Linked DNA regions of Telluria mixta. The protein of the gene in region 3 interacts with the protein of the main gene of each other region in a pairwise test. Links are inferred from orthologs where the notes say so. Each region holds a gene or a part of one and is shown on either strand. Other genes may lie near its edges.

Region 1 (4,403 bases), 4.5 Mb from region 3 along the record:
GTTCTTTCGCTTCGGCGGCCGCTTTTGCGCGCGCGGCAGCCAGTTCCTGCTGCCGCTTGCGCTCGGCGGCAGCGGCGATTTCCTGTTCGCGGATCAGGCGCGTCAGGCGGTCGACGAGGCCGCTCATGCGCTGCTCGTCCTGTTCCAGGCGGCTCGCCTGCTTGCGCTGGTCCGTCAGCTTGCTCGACAGATTCGCCAGCAGGGTGGCGCGCTTGGCCTTTTCCTTTTCGAGCAGGGCCTTCTGCGACTTCTGCTCTTGTGCGATTTCTTCCAGCTCATCCTTGGCGTTCTGCGTCTCGGCGTGGTTCGCCTCGACGGCCGCCAGGTTCGCGCGCAGGGAATTCAGCAGTTTCGCCTGCGCCTGCGATACGTAGGCCATCATCTGCAGGTCGCGGTTGATCCGGTTCGGATTGTCACCGGACAGCAGCAGCTTGATGCGGTCCTCGTTGCCGGCGACATAGTGTTCGCGCAACAGCTTCGCCAGTTGGCGCTTCTGGGCCGCGATGGTGTCGCCGAGTCTCGCCTCTTCGGTGGCGAGATCCTTCAGTTTGGTGTTAGTGGCAGCCTGCTCGTCCGCGAGTTCGCGCAGCGAACGGTTGGCGTCGGAGATCGCCTCTTCCGATTCCGCCAGCTCGTCGGCCGCATCTTCCTTTTCGCTCTCGGTGCGGCTGATGTCCTTCTTGAGCGCACTGAGCTTTTGTTGGATACCGGCGCGCGCCGCCTCGGCGGCGGCCTTCTCCTTGCTGCGCGTGGTCTGGCGCGGCGCCGCCTGCACGCTGCCGAAGGCGAACGCGCAGGCCAGCAGGCCGCATACCAGCTTGCCGCGGGCGGACAGGCCCGCGGACGTCGACTTCACGAAGGAAAAACGCAAGACTTACTTCGCCTTCCCTTGGTTGGCCACGGCGGCCATGGCGGCCTCGATCGCTGCCTGGTCGCCCAGGTAGTAATGACGGATCGGCTTCAGGTCCGCGTCCAGTTCATACACGAGCGGGGTGCCGTTCGGGATGTTCAGGCCGACGATGTCCGTGTCGCTGATGTTGTCCAGCATTTTGATCACGGCGCGCAGGCTGTTGCCGTGGGCCGAGATCAGGATCTGCTTGCCGGCGCGGATGGCCGGGGCGATTTCCTCGTCCCAGGCCGGCATCACGCGGGCGACGGTATCCTTGAGGCATTCGGTCAGCGGGATCTGAGCCTTGTCGAGGCCAGCATAGCGCGGATCATTGAAGGACGTGCGCGGATCGTTGGCTTCCAGGGCCGGCGGCGGCGTGTCGTAGCTGCGGCGCCACACGAGCACCTGCTCGTCGCCGAACTTGGCGGCGGTTTCGCCCTTGTCCAGGCCCTGCAGCGCGCCGTAGTGACGCTCGTTCAGGCGCCAGTCGTTCTTGACTGGCAGCCACATCATGTCCATCTCGTCCATGGCCAGCCACAGGGTGCGGATCGCACGTTTCAGGACCGAGGTATAGGCCAGGTCGAAGGTGAAGCCGGCTTCCTTCAGCAGGCGGCCGGCCAGCCTGGCTTCGTTGACGCCTTTTTCGGTCAGGTCGACATCGGTCCAGCCGGTGAAGCGGTTCTCGAGGTTCCAGGTGGACTCGCCGTGGCGCATGAATACGATTTTGTACATAGGTGCTTTAGCTTTATAGGAAAAAAGTGAGCAGGAAATACCGATCCGACTTCTATTTTATAATGCGATGATTCAGTTCAACCAACGGAACCTTCGTGAATTTCATCATCGACCATTACATCACTGTCGCGATCGCTGTCCTGTCGGGGGGTGCCCTGCTGTGGTTGTCGCTGGCGCCGCGTGGCCGCCTGGCCTCGCCGCTGCAGGCCACCCAGATGCTCAACCGGGGTAAATCCACCGCCGTGATCGATGTGCGCGGCGCCGACGCGTTTGCCGCGGGGCACCTGCGCGACGCGAAACACATTCCGCTGGCAGACTTGGGCAATCGCACCGGCGAGCTGGACAAGTCGAAAATCAAGACCATCGTTGTCGTCGACCAGGACGGCAAACACGCCGATAAAGCGGCGCGCCTGTTGAAAGCGGCAGGGTTCGAAGATATCTATGGCCTGGAAGGCGGCATCGCGGCCTGGACGGCTGCCGGCCTGCCCCTGATCAAATAATTTGAAAGGAATTGCCATGACAGCCCATGTTGTCCTCTATCACACCGCAAGCTGCCCCTACTGCGTGCGCGCCGAGCGCCTGCTGGAAGCCAAGGGCGTGACCGACATCGAACGCATCCGCGTCGACCTCGATCCGGAACAGCGCGCCATCATGATGCAGCGCACGGGCCGCCGCACGGTGCCGCAGATCTACGTGGGCGACACCCACGTGGGCGGATTCGACGACCTGTACGCACTCGACCAGGCGGGCCGCCTGGATCCGCTGCTGAAGGGCGCAGCAGCCTGACGGGTGCCGGCTTGTCAGGGCCCCCGGCAAGCTACTGAAACCGAATTGGTTTTGATACAATTGCCGGCGCCTTTAAGGGGATCGTTGAAAACCGTCGCGAGCGGCAGCAGTGTTGGTCGAGAAGCGCAGCTGTACGAGTAGTACAGCGAGCATCGCAGGCCAACAATGCAACGCGCAGTAGGTTTGCAGGGATTTCCTGTCAAGCACCTTGAATGGCAGGATGTTGCCATTCTTTTTAAAAATTACACGAAAGCGTTCCATGGCTGACGAAAACCTGCAACCCGTATTCCAAATCCAGCGTATCTACCTGAAGGATCTGTCGCTGGAACAACCGAATTCCCCGGCGATCTTCCTGGAGCAGGAAGCCCCGACCATCGAGGTCTCGCTGGACGTCGGCGCCGAAGGCATTGCCGATGGCATCTACGAATCGACCGTCACCATCACCGTGACCGCCAAGGTCAAGGACAAAGTCGCCTTCCTGGCCGAAGGCAAGCAAGCAGGTATCTTCGAAGCCCGTAACATCCCGGCCGAGCAGATGGATCCGCTGCTGGGCATCGGTTGCCCGAACATCATCTATCCGTACCTGCGTGCGAACATCGCCGACGTGATCACCCGTGCCGGTTTCCCGCCGGTCCACCTGGCCGAGATCAACTTCGAAGTGTTCTACCAGCAGCGCCGCCAGGCGCTGGCCGAGCAGGCTGCCGCTGCAGGCACGCCGGCTGGCAACCAGTAATATCCCGGGCGTCCTGCTCTGCCCGTCCCGGGCGGGGCCGGACGCCTTGTTTCTTTGACGCGCTGCCGATGCCGGCAGACACGTCTTCAAAGGCCCACATGCGCCCCATCCGCTTCCGCCATCGTCTCATCGCAGGCAGTTTGCTGCTGCTGGCATCGTGCGCGGCCGCCGCGTTCGATTTCAAGACGGTCGGCGCGCATGCCGTGATCCTGTACGACGCCCCGTCCACCCGCAGCGGCAAGCTGTACGTCGCCCCCAGCGGCATGCCGGTCGAGGTCGTCCTCAGCTACGGCGACTGGGTCAAGGTGCGTGACGCCACCGGCGACATGGCCTGGACCGAAGCGAAAAACCTGTCGGCCAAGCGCAACGTCATCGTGCGCGTCGCCTCCGCCAAGGTGCGCTCGGCGCCCGACGACAACGCATCCGTCGTGATGACGGCCGAAAAGAACGTCCTGCTCGAGCTCGTCGATCCGGAAGCCGGTACCTGGGTGCGGGTACGCCACCGCGACGGCACCAGCGGTTACGTCAAGGCCTCCGACATCTGGGGCATCTAGCCCGTCTTTCCATACCATGCACGAACCGAAACCACCCCAAAAGATCACCGTCCTCGGTGCCGGCGCCTGGGGCACGGCGGTAGCGATCGCGCTCGCCGCGCGCCACGACGTCCTGCTGTGGGGACGCAATCCCGCGCAGATGGCGCAAGCCGCCAGCGCGCGCGAAAACACCGAATACCTGCCCGGCTTCCCATTTCCGGAGGGCCTGGACGTCACGGCCGACTTCGATGCGGCCGTCGCCCATGTCGTGAACGCCGCCGGTGAGGCGCCGCTGCTGATCGCGGCTTGCCCGGTAGCCGGCCTGCGCCCCCTGCTGCAGCAACTGAAGGGCCGCGCCATTCCGAACATCGTCTGGCTGTGCAAGGGCTTCGAATACGAGACCGGCCTGCTGCCGCACCAGGTCGTACGCGAGGTGCTGGGCGATGCCGTACCGGCTGCCGCATTGTCGGGCCCGTCGTTCGCGCAGGAAGTGGCGCGCGGCCTGCCGTGCGCGCTGACGGTCGCATCGACTGATAAAGCACTGCGCGACCGCGTCGTTGCCCTGGTACACGGCGGCAATATGCGCGTGTATTCCTGCGATGACATGGTCGGCGTGGAAGTGGGCGGTGCCGTCAAGAACATCCTTGCCATCGCCACCGGCACGGCCGACGGCCTCGGCCTGGGCCTGAATGCGCGCGCCGCGCTGATTACGCGCGGCCTCGCGGAAATC
Region 2 (4,615 bases), 4.7 Mb from region 3 along the record:
CGGACGACGGCGCGATCCGCGCGCTGGTGGGCGGCTTCGACTTCAACCGCAGCAAGTTCAATCACGTGACGCAGGCGTGGCGCCAGCCGGGATCGTCGTTCAAGCCGTTCATCTATTCGGCGTCGCTGGAGCGCGGCTTCTCGCCCGCCACCCTGATCAACGACGCGCCGATCTCGTTCGACGCGGGTGCGACGGGCGGCCAGGCGTGGGAACCGAAAAACTACGACAACAAGTACGAAGGCCCGATGACGATGCGGCGCGGCCTGACCAAGTCGAAGAACATGATCTCGATCCGCATCCTGAACAAGATCGGCGCCCGCTACGGCCAGGAATACGCGACGCGCTTCGGCTTCGATCCGGACAAGAACCCGCCGTACCTGACGCTCGCGCTGGGCGCCGGTGCGACGACGCCGCTGCAGATGGCCGGCGCCTATTCCGTGTTCGCCAACGGCGGCTACCGCATCAGCCCCTACATCATCTCGAAGGTGACGGATGCGGACGGCAAGGTGCTGTCGGAAGCGCGTCCGGACCGCGCCGGCGTCGACGCCAACCGCGTCATCGACGAGCGCAACGCGTGGCTGATGGACAGCATGCTGAAGGACGTGGCCCGCTACGGCACGGCCGCCAAGGCGTCGCAGGTGCTGAAGCGCACGGACATCGCCGGCAAGACGGGGACGACGAACGATTCGATCGACGCCTGGTTCGCGGGCTACCAGCCGCACCTGGTCGGCATCGCGTGGATCGGCTACGACCAGCCGCGCAACCTGGGCAACAAGGAAACGGGCGGTGGCCTGGCGCTGCCGATCTGGATCGGCTTCATGCAGAAGGCGCTCAAGTCCGAACCGGTGCTCGATCGTCCGGTGCCGCCGGGCCTCGTGCAGTACGGCGACGAGTTCTATTACGCCGAGAATCCGCCGGGCACGGGCGTGCAGTCACTCGACGTGGGGCCGGTGGCCCCGGCGGCCGAGCAGAAGTCGCGCGACGCCGTGCGCAACGAGTTGTTCTGACGAAGGGCGCCGCCGCCCGCCTTACTTCAGCTTGACCGGCGCGCCGCCCTGCTGGGTGGCGAAATCCGACAGCGACGTGAAGAACTCCGTGTCGTCGCGCGTATTGCGCCACTCGTCGCCCACGCGCTTGTAGTGGAAGCCGCCGGCGCGGGCCGCGATCCACATTTCCTGCAACGGCGCCTGGCTGTTGACGATGATCTTCGAGCCGTTGTCGACGAACTCGATCTCGAGCACGTTGCCGCTGCGCTTGCACTCGACGTCGACGATATCCTGCTCGAACAGGCGGTCGAACGCCTGCTCGATGTCGTTCAGGGTGGACTCGGCCAGGGCCAAGAATTCGGATTCGGTCATGCTACACTCCAAGGTCTGCTAATCAAACCGTGATTCTAATCGTGAAGTCCCCATTTGCGCTCCTGACAAGCCTGGCGACCCTGATGGCGCTGTCGGCCTGCGGCCAGACCGGTCCGCTCTACATGCCCAAGCCGCCCACCCGTACCCCTGCCGCGAACACCAGCGCGGCACCGGCCGGCACGACGAATACGCCCGCCGCGGCGACCCAGCTCACGCCGCCGGCCCCCGCTGCCGGCGTGACGATGCCCGTCGGCGACTCCAACGCCAACAATACGCAAGCCCCGAACCAGCCTTCGCCGGCCAGCCAACAGTAAGCACATCCATGTCGCACTTCACCTACCAAGACGGCGTCCTGCACGCCGAACGCGTTCCCCTGTCCCAAATTGCCACCGAACACGGCACCCCGACCTACGTCTACTCGAAAGCCCAGCTGCTGGAAAACTTCGCCGGCTACGCGCGCCCGTGCGCGGGCCGCGACGCGCTGGTCTGCTATGCGATGAAGGCGAACTCCAACCTGGCCATCCTCGACCTGCTGGCCCGGGAAGGCGCAGGCTTCGACATCGTGTCGGGCGGCGAGCTGCTGCGCGTGATCGCGGCCGGCGGCGACCCGGGCAAGGTGATCTTCTCGGGCGTCGGCAAGACCGCGGCGGAGATCGCGCTGGCGCTGGAGAAAGGCATCCTGTGCTTCAACGTCGAGTCGATTCCCGAGCTGCACCGCATCAACGAGGTCGCGGGCCGCATGGGCAAGCGCGCGCCCATCTCGCTGCGCGTGAACCCGAACGTCGACCCGAAAACCCACCCGTACATCGCCACCGGCCTGAAGGCCAGCAAGTTCGGCGTCGCGTTCTCGGACGCGCTGGACACCTACCGCACCGCGGCGAAGCTGCCGCACCTGGACGTCGTCGGCATCGACTGCCACATCGGCTCGCAGCTGCTGGACGACGCGCCGCTGCTGGAAGCGCTGGACAAGCTGATCGAACTGATCGACACGCTCGCGGGCGAAGGCATCCACATCCACCACCTGGACGTGGGCGGCGGCCTGGGCATCGACTACGGCACGGGCGAGGACTCGCCGGTGCCGATCGCGCACTACGTCGAGCGCGTGTTCGCGCGCGTGGACGCGTGGCGCGCGGAAAAGCACGGCGGCCAACCGATCAAGGTGATCTTCGAGCCGGGCCGCTCGATCGTCGGCAACACGGGCGTGCTGCTGATGTCGGTGGAATTCCTGAAGCCGGGCGAGGAAAAGAATTTCTGCGTCGTCGATGCCGCCATGAACGACATGGCCCGTCCCACGCTGTACCAGGCCTGGATGGACGTCAAGCCGGTCGTGCAGCGCGCCGGCGATGCGGTGACCTATGACCTCGTCGGCCCCGTGTGCGAATCGGGCGACTGGCTCGCCCGCGACCGCGCGCTGGCCGTCGAGCCGGGCGACGTGCTGGCCATGATGGCGGCCGGTGCCTACGGCTTCACGATGGCATCGAACTACAACACGCGCGGCCGCGCGGCCGAGGTGCTCGTCGACGGGGACCAGGCGCATGTGATCCGCAAGCGTGAAAACCCGGCGGACCTGTTCGCGTTAGAAAGCATCGTCACGTAACCGTGACGAGGTTTGATTGATGCCCCGGGCTTCGGGATTGATGCCCCCGGCATCAATCACTCACTCGCGTCTTCTTGACCGGTCATCCGGCCACATCTGCGCCGCACACGCGGCAGCCTGCTCGTTCCAGCGACCGCCCAGGTCGAGACAGCGTTCGAGCAGGCCATAGCGCGGCCGCCCCATGCCAAAAACGAGCACGAGGGCCAGTACCACGACGATCACCAGCGCAAGGGGCCACTTCATGTCGTCATGATCGCACGGAAGCCGTGGTGACACGTTTTTCGGTGCGCGGACGGCTGAGGCTCCACCAGACGCGCAACAGCAGGAGCACGCCGACGATGCTGCCCCACACGATGGGCTGCTCGAAGTTGTGCTTGCCCGCCTTCATCCACCAGTAGTGCAGGATCGCCAGCGGCGCGATCGCGTAGATCACCTTGTGCAGCCGGGCCCAGTTGCGGCCGAGGCGCTTGATCATCCCGTTCGTGCTCGTCGCCGCGAGCGGGATCAGCAGCACGAAGGCGGCAAAGCCCACCGTGATGAACGGGCGCTTCAGCACATCCTTCCACATGGCGGCCACGTCGAAGAAATGGTCGAACCACAGGAACGTCATGAAGTGCATGAAGGCGTAGAAGAAGGTAAACAGCCCGACCATGCGCCGCAGTCGAACGAGCCAGTTCCAGCCCGTCAGGCGGCGCAGCGGCGTGACGGCGAGCGTCGCGCACAGCAGGTACAGGGCCCAGTCGCCGCTGCCGTGCGTGAGGAATTCGACCGGATCGACGGGCACCCCGGCCGCCGTCAGCCACGCCATGCGCAGGAACGGCAGCAGCGCCAGCATGAACAGGACGGCCTTCAGGGCCTTGAACTGGGTCGGCGTCGGGTTGAAAGCCATCTCAGCCCCCGCTCAATACAACTTCTTGAGATCCATGCCCGTGTACAGCGAGGCGACCTCGTTATAGCCGTTGAACAGCAGCGTCTTGCGCTTGGGTGTGAACAGGCCGCCCTCGCCGATGCGGCGCTCCGTCGCCTGCGACCAGCGAGGGTGGTCGACGTTCGGGTTCACGTTCGAATAAAAGCCGTATTCGTCGGGCGCGATGCCGTTCCACGCCGTACGCGGCTGCTCGCGCAGGAAGCGGATCTTGACGATGGATTTCGCCGACTTGAAGCCGTATTTCCACGGCACGACGATGCGCACGGGCGCGCCGTTCTGGTTCGGCAGCACCTGGCCGTACATGCCAACGGTGAGGAGCGTCAGCGGATGCATGGCTTCGTCCATGCGCAAGCCTTCCACGTACGGCCATTCGAGCACGCGGCTTTTAACGCCCGGCATCTGGCTGCGGTCGGCCAGGCTCGTGAATTCGATGTATTTCGCGTTGCTCGTCGGTTCGACCTGGCGGATCAGGCTCGACAGCGAATAGCCGACCCACGGAATCACCATCGACCAGCCCTCGACGCAGCGCAGGCGGTAGATCCGCTCTTCCAGCGGCGCCAGTTTTACCAGGCGGTCGAGGTCGATCGTCTGCGGTTTCTTGACTTCGCCTTCGATCTGCACGGTCCACGGGCGCGTCTTCAAAGTGTGCGCGTTCGCGGCCGGATCGGCCTTGTCCGTGCCGAATTCGTAGAAGTTGTTGTAGTGGGTCGCGTCGTCGAACGAGGTCTGCTT
Region 3 (4,564 bases):
CTATGACGACGGGCACCTGAAGACGAACGCGCGCAGCTGCACGCTCCGCATCAGCAATGGCCGGCGCACGGTGCTGCTGGCGGGCGACATCGAGGCGGCGCAGGAAGCGGCGCTCCTCGAGCGCGCGCCCGACCGCCTGCGCGCGGACGTGCTACTCGCACCGCACCACGGCAGCGGCACGTCGTCCACGCTGGCGTTCCTGCAGGCGGTGCGGCCCGGCATCGCAGTCTTCCAGGTCGGGTACCGCAACCGCTACCACCACCCCAAGCCCGAGGTCTACGCACGCTACGGGGCGATCGGTGTCGAGCGGCTGCGGACCGACGAAGCGGGCGCGCTGACGCTGGACTTCGACACGGACGTGGCGTGGCGCAGCTACCGCACGGCGCACGCGCGCTACTGGTACGTACGCTGATCAGCCCGCGCGCGGCAGCGTGATCGTGACGCGCAACCCGCCGTCGGGCCGGTTGGCGGCCGAGATCCGCCCGCCATGCGTCTCCACGACCCGCTTGGCGATCGCGAGACCGAGCCCGTGGCCATCGACGTTGTTGCGCGTCGGGTTGGAGCGGAAGAACGGTTCGAACACGTCGCCCAGGTGTTCCGGCGCGATGCCAGGGCCCTTGTCGAGGACTTCGATGTGAACGAGGTCGCCGTCCGGATGCAGGCAGACGTTCACGGGCCCGCCGGCGCCGTGCTTGACGGCGTTGCGCACGATGTTTTCGACGGCGCTCCACAACAGGTCCGGTGCGCCGTGTACCGTGACCGGTTCCGGCGCGTCGACGTCGACCACCGCGCCGGCTTCGAAGCGGGCATCGTCGGCGATCTGGTCGACCATCTCCACGAGGTCGACGGGCTCCGTCGCCGGCAGAGTCGTAGACGCTTCCAGTCGGGACAACGTCAGCAGTTCGCCGACGAGGCGGTCCATGCGCACGCTTTCCCGTTCGATGCGTTCGAGCGACGCCTGCAGGCGGTCCGGCTGCTGGTGCGCGAGGCCGATGGCGGCCTGCAGGCGCGCGAGCGGGGAGCGCAGTTCGTGCGAGACGTCGTGCAGCAGGCGGCGCTGGCCGTCCATCAGGGCGCGCAGCTGGGCGCTCATGCGGTCGAAGTCGTGGCCCAGTTCCGCGAGTTCGTCGCCGATCAGGCGCGGCGCCGCGTGGGCGAACCTGGGCGCCAGGTCGCCCGCGGCGGCGGCGTCGAAGGCGCGCTGCAGGGCGCGGATCGGACGCGAGAAATACCAGGCGAGGAGGGCAGCGAACAGCAGGCTGGCCAAGGTCGCGGCGACGATCGGCAGCCAGGGGCCCACGTGGCGGCTGAATTCCGGCGGCAGGCCGAACCAGCCGCCACCCGGGCCGCCAGGGCCGCCAGGGCCGCCGGGGCCGCCGTCCATGCGCGCGCCCGGGCCGCCGTCGCCCGGTCCGCCAACCGGCGGTCCGAAGCCAGGCCCGGTGCCGAAGCCGCGTGGGCCGGGACCGTCCGTGCCCGGCATATGCCATGCGCGCGATGCGAAAGCAGTGTAGCGGCGACCATCGGCGCTCGTCATGTGGGCGACGGCATGCGTGCGGCCGTCGCCGTTCAGGTTACGCTCGACTTCCTCGCGCAGCTTGGCGGGCACGGGCCGGTCGAGCAGCTCATGGCCCTGCTCGTCGAGCACGTACAAATGCATGCGGCGGCTGCCGGCGGCCAGGTCGCGCAACGCGTCGATGCCGCCGTGCTTCAGCGTCGCGGCGGCTGCGTCCAGCATGATCGTGGCGGGCGGACTCTTGTCGAGCGTGGGTTCGCCGCCGCGCTGGCGCGCCTGGTCGCGCAGCCACAAGGTGCCGCCGACACCGATCGTGGCGGCCACCTGGGCCAGCAGGATGGACAGGAAAAACTTCCAGAACAGCCGGCCCATCGCTACTCGCGGATCAGCTGGTAGCCGAGACGGTAGACGGTCTGCAGGCAGGAACGCCCGTCGGACAGCGTGCCCAGTTTGTGGCGCAGGCTCGAGAGGTGGACGTCGATGTTGCGGTCGAAGCGGGCCAGCGGGCGGCCCAGTCCCTGCTCGGACAGGTCGTTCTTGCTGACCGGGCGGCCGGCGTTGCGGGCGAGGACTTCGAGCAGGTTGAATTCGGTGCTGGTCAGCTCCAGCGGCCGACCTTCCCACGTGGCGCGGCGCTGCTCCGGCAGCATCGTGAGCTTGCCGACGGTGAGCGTGATGCCGGGGCCGTCGTTGGGCGAGCTTTGCGTGCGGCGCAGGATGGCGCGGACGCGGGCAGTCAGTTCGCGCGGGGTGCAGGGCTTCGTGACGTAGTCGTCGGCGCCCAGTTCGAGGCCGAGGATACGGTCGGCGTCGTCGCCGCGGCCCGTCAGCATCAGGATCGGCATGCGGCTGGCGGCGCGGATGCGGCGCAGCGTCTCGATGCCGTTCATGCGGGGCATCATCACGTCGAGAATGGCGATGGCGTACTGGCCGGACAGCGCTTCGCGCGCGCCGGTCTCGCCGTCGTGGGCGCAGGCGACACGAAAGCCTTCCTGTTCCAGGTATTCGGCAAACATGCCGACCAGTTCGGTGTCGTCGTCGATAAGCAGGACTTGGTTCATGCTCGCATCTTAGCGCAGGGCGGCCGTGCCGACCATGCGGGCCGGGCCTCTTTACGTCGTTTTACACGGCGATAACACTCCTTAACATCGAGACAACCGAGAATGGCGTCTCCGAACAAAAAAGGATGATACTCATGAAATTCTCGAGCCTTTCCGCGGCGGCCGTGCTGCTCGCCGCCTGCCTCGCCACCCCGGCTTTCGCGACCGGCGAGCCGGATGCGCCGCCGGCGGCCGGCCAGCGCGGTCCCGGTGGCGACCACGAACGCGGCCCGGACGGCCACGGCCCGGGCATGCCCTTCGGCCACGTCCCGCTGCACCGCCTGAAGCTGACGGAAGCCCAGCAGGACAAGGTGTTCGCGATCATGCACGCCCAGGAACCGCAGCGCCGCGACTACGACAAGGCGATCCGCAAGGCGCACGAGGCCTTGCGCGACCTGGGCCGGGCCGACAAGTTCGACGACGCCAGGGCCGGGGCACTGTCGCGCGATCTCGGCCAGGCCGTCGCCGCCCAGGCGCTGCTGCAGGCTCGAACGGACGCGCAGATCCAGGCCGTGCTGACGCCGGAGCAGCGGGAGCAGCTGCGCCAGCACCGTATGCGCGGGCATGACGCGAGCGAGCGGCCGTAGGCGTTTCCCTCTAACTACTTGGAGATAATGACATTACAATGGGTTTTGTCTTTACTACGCGCAGCCGCGTCATCCCATTCCCGATGTCCAAGCCATTACTCCATTTCACCCACGGGAACAGCTACCCCTCCGGTTCGTACGGCCGCCTGCTGGACGATTTACGACGCGACTTCGACGTGCGCACGACGGACATGCTGGGCCACGATCCACGCTTTCCCGTGCGCGACAACTGGCATACGCTGATCGACGAATTGATCGCCCAGCTGGAAACGTACGGCCGGCCGGCGATCCTCGTCGGTCACTCGCTGGGCGGCGCGGTCAGCATGCTGGCGGCGCACCGGCGGCCAGACCTGGCGCGCTGCGTGGTGATGCTGGATTCGCCCGTCGTCGCGGGCTGGCGTGCGTGGGTATGGCGCATCGCGAAGCTGCTCGGGCTGCGCATGCGCTTGTCCCCCGGCAACGTGGCCCAGCGGCGGCGCAACGTGTGGCCGTCGCGCGCGGCCGCGTTCGAGCATTTCATGGCGAAGCCCGTGTTCCAGGCGTGGGCGCCGGGTGCGCTGGACGACTATCTCGACCATGGCCTGGTCCCGCAACCGGACGGCGTCCGGCTGCGTTTCGACCGCGACGTCGAAGCCGCGATCTACAGCACGCTGCCGCACGACATGGACCGGGTACTGCGCGACCCGTTCCCCGTGCCGGTCGGCTTCATTGCGGGCACCGATTCCACGGAGCTGCGCCAGGCGGGCCTGGACGGCACGCGCCGGCTGGTCGGCGACAATCTCGTCACGATAGCAGGCACGCACCTCTATCCGATGGAGAAGCCGGCACTGACGGCGCAGCTGACACGCGAGATGATCGCGCGGCTGCTGGCGCAAGGCGAAGAAAAAAAGGCCGGTCGTCCGGCGGCGCTTTTCGCGTAAAATTGCGGGATTCATATCCCCATTTTTTTGGAAAAGAAGCCCAGCGATGAGTATCAAGAGCGACAAATGGATCCGCCGGATGGCGGAAGAACACGGCATGATCGAACCGTTCTCGCCGAAACAGGTGCGCGAGACGGACGGCCGCAAGATCATTTCGTGGGGCACGTCCTCGTACGGCTACGACATCCGCTGCGCCGACGAATTCAAGGTGTTCACGAACATCAACAGCACGATCGTCGATCCGAAGAACTTCGATTCGAATTCGTTCGTCGACGTGAAGAGCGACGTGTGCATCATCCCGCCGAACTCCTTTGCACTGGCCCGCACGATCGAGTACTTCAGGATCCCGCGCAACGTGCTGACCGTCTGCCTGGGCAAATCGACGTACGCCCGCTGCGGCATCATCGTCAACGTGACGCCGTTCGAGCCGGAATGGGAAGG

Evidence for each region.
Region 1: the proteins of P0M04_RS27635 (region 3) and secB interact in binary tests that used the Escherichia coli proteins (3 or more experiments, as listed by UniProt). The link is inferred for Telluria mixta from one-to-one orthologs.
Region 2: the proteins of P0M04_RS27635 (region 3) and lysA interact in binary tests that used the Escherichia coli proteins (3 or more experiments, as listed by UniProt). The link is inferred for Telluria mixta from one-to-one orthologs.

Annotation. Positions count from the first base shown.
Region 1 is NZ_CP119520.1:1,799,072-1,803,474, forward strand. Bases 1,684-4,403 are described here. They hold secB (protein-export chaperone SecB), read left to right. Parts: upstream 1,684-2,666; coding sequence 2,667-3,140; downstream 3,141-4,403. Other genes in these bases: P0M04_RS07940 (rhodanese-like domain-containing protein), read left to right, coding at 1,717-2,121; grxC (glutaredoxin 3), read left to right, coding at 2,138-2,407; P0M04_RS07955 (SH3 domain-containing protein), read left to right, coding at 3,239-3,694; P0M04_RS07960 (NAD(P)H-dependent glycerol-3-phosphate dehydrogenase), read left to right, coding at 3,711-4,403. In the rest of the region: P0M04_RS07930 (murein hydrolase activator EnvC family protein), read right to left, coding at 1-805; gpmA (2,3-diphosphoglycerate-dependent phosphoglycerate mutase), read right to left, coding at 875-1,621. UniProt on the Escherichia coli protein: One of the proteins required for the normal export of some preproteins out of the cell cytoplasm. It is a molecular chaperone that binds to a subset of precursor proteins, maintaining them in a translocation-competent state.
Region 2 is NZ_CP119520.1:1,570,602-1,575,216, forward strand. Bases 886-3,817 are described here. They hold lysA (diaminopimelate decarboxylase), read left to right. Parts: upstream 886-1,680; coding sequence 1,681-2,955; downstream 2,956-3,817. Other genes in these bases: P0M04_RS06905 (penicillin-binding protein 1A), read left to right, coding at 886-1,007; cyaY (iron donor protein CyaY), read right to left, coding at 1,029-1,358; lptM (LPS translocon maturation chaperone LptM), read left to right, coding at 1,400-1,672; P0M04_RS06925 (hypothetical protein), read right to left, coding at 3,016-3,198; msrQ (protein-methionine-sulfoxide reductase heme-binding subunit MsrQ), read right to left, coding at 3,203-3,817. In the rest of the region: more of P0M04_RS06905, read left to right, coding at 1-885; more of msrQ, read right to left, coding at 3,818-3,844; protein-methionine-sulfoxide reductase catalytic subunit MsrP, read right to left, coding at 3,857-4,615. UniProt on the Escherichia coli protein: Specifically catalyzes the decarboxylation of meso-diaminopimelate (meso-DAP) to L-lysine. Is not active against the DD- or LL-isomers of diaminopimelate.
Region 3 is NZ_CP119520.1:6,269,335-6,273,898, reverse strand. What follows is about bases 735-3,615. They hold P0M04_RS27635 (response regulator transcription factor), read right to left. Parts: upstream 2,578-3,615; coding sequence 1,891-2,577; downstream 735-1,890. Other genes in these bases: P0M04_RS27625 (alpha/beta fold hydrolase), read left to right, coding at 3,287-3,615; P0M04_RS27630 (Spy/CpxP family protein refolding chaperone), read left to right, coding at 2,712-3,203; P0M04_RS27640 (sensor histidine kinase), read right to left, coding at 735-1,888. Outside these bases: P0M04_RS27645 (DNA internalization-related competence protein ComEC/Rec2), read left to right, coding at 1-412; more of P0M04_RS27640, read right to left, coding at 413-734; more of P0M04_RS27625, read left to right, coding at 3,616-4,123; dcd (dCTP deaminase), read left to right, coding at 4,170-4,564. UniProt on the Escherichia coli protein: Response regulator member of the two-component regulatory system CpxA/CpxR which responds to envelope stress response by activating expression of downstream genes including cpxP, degP, dsbA and ppiA.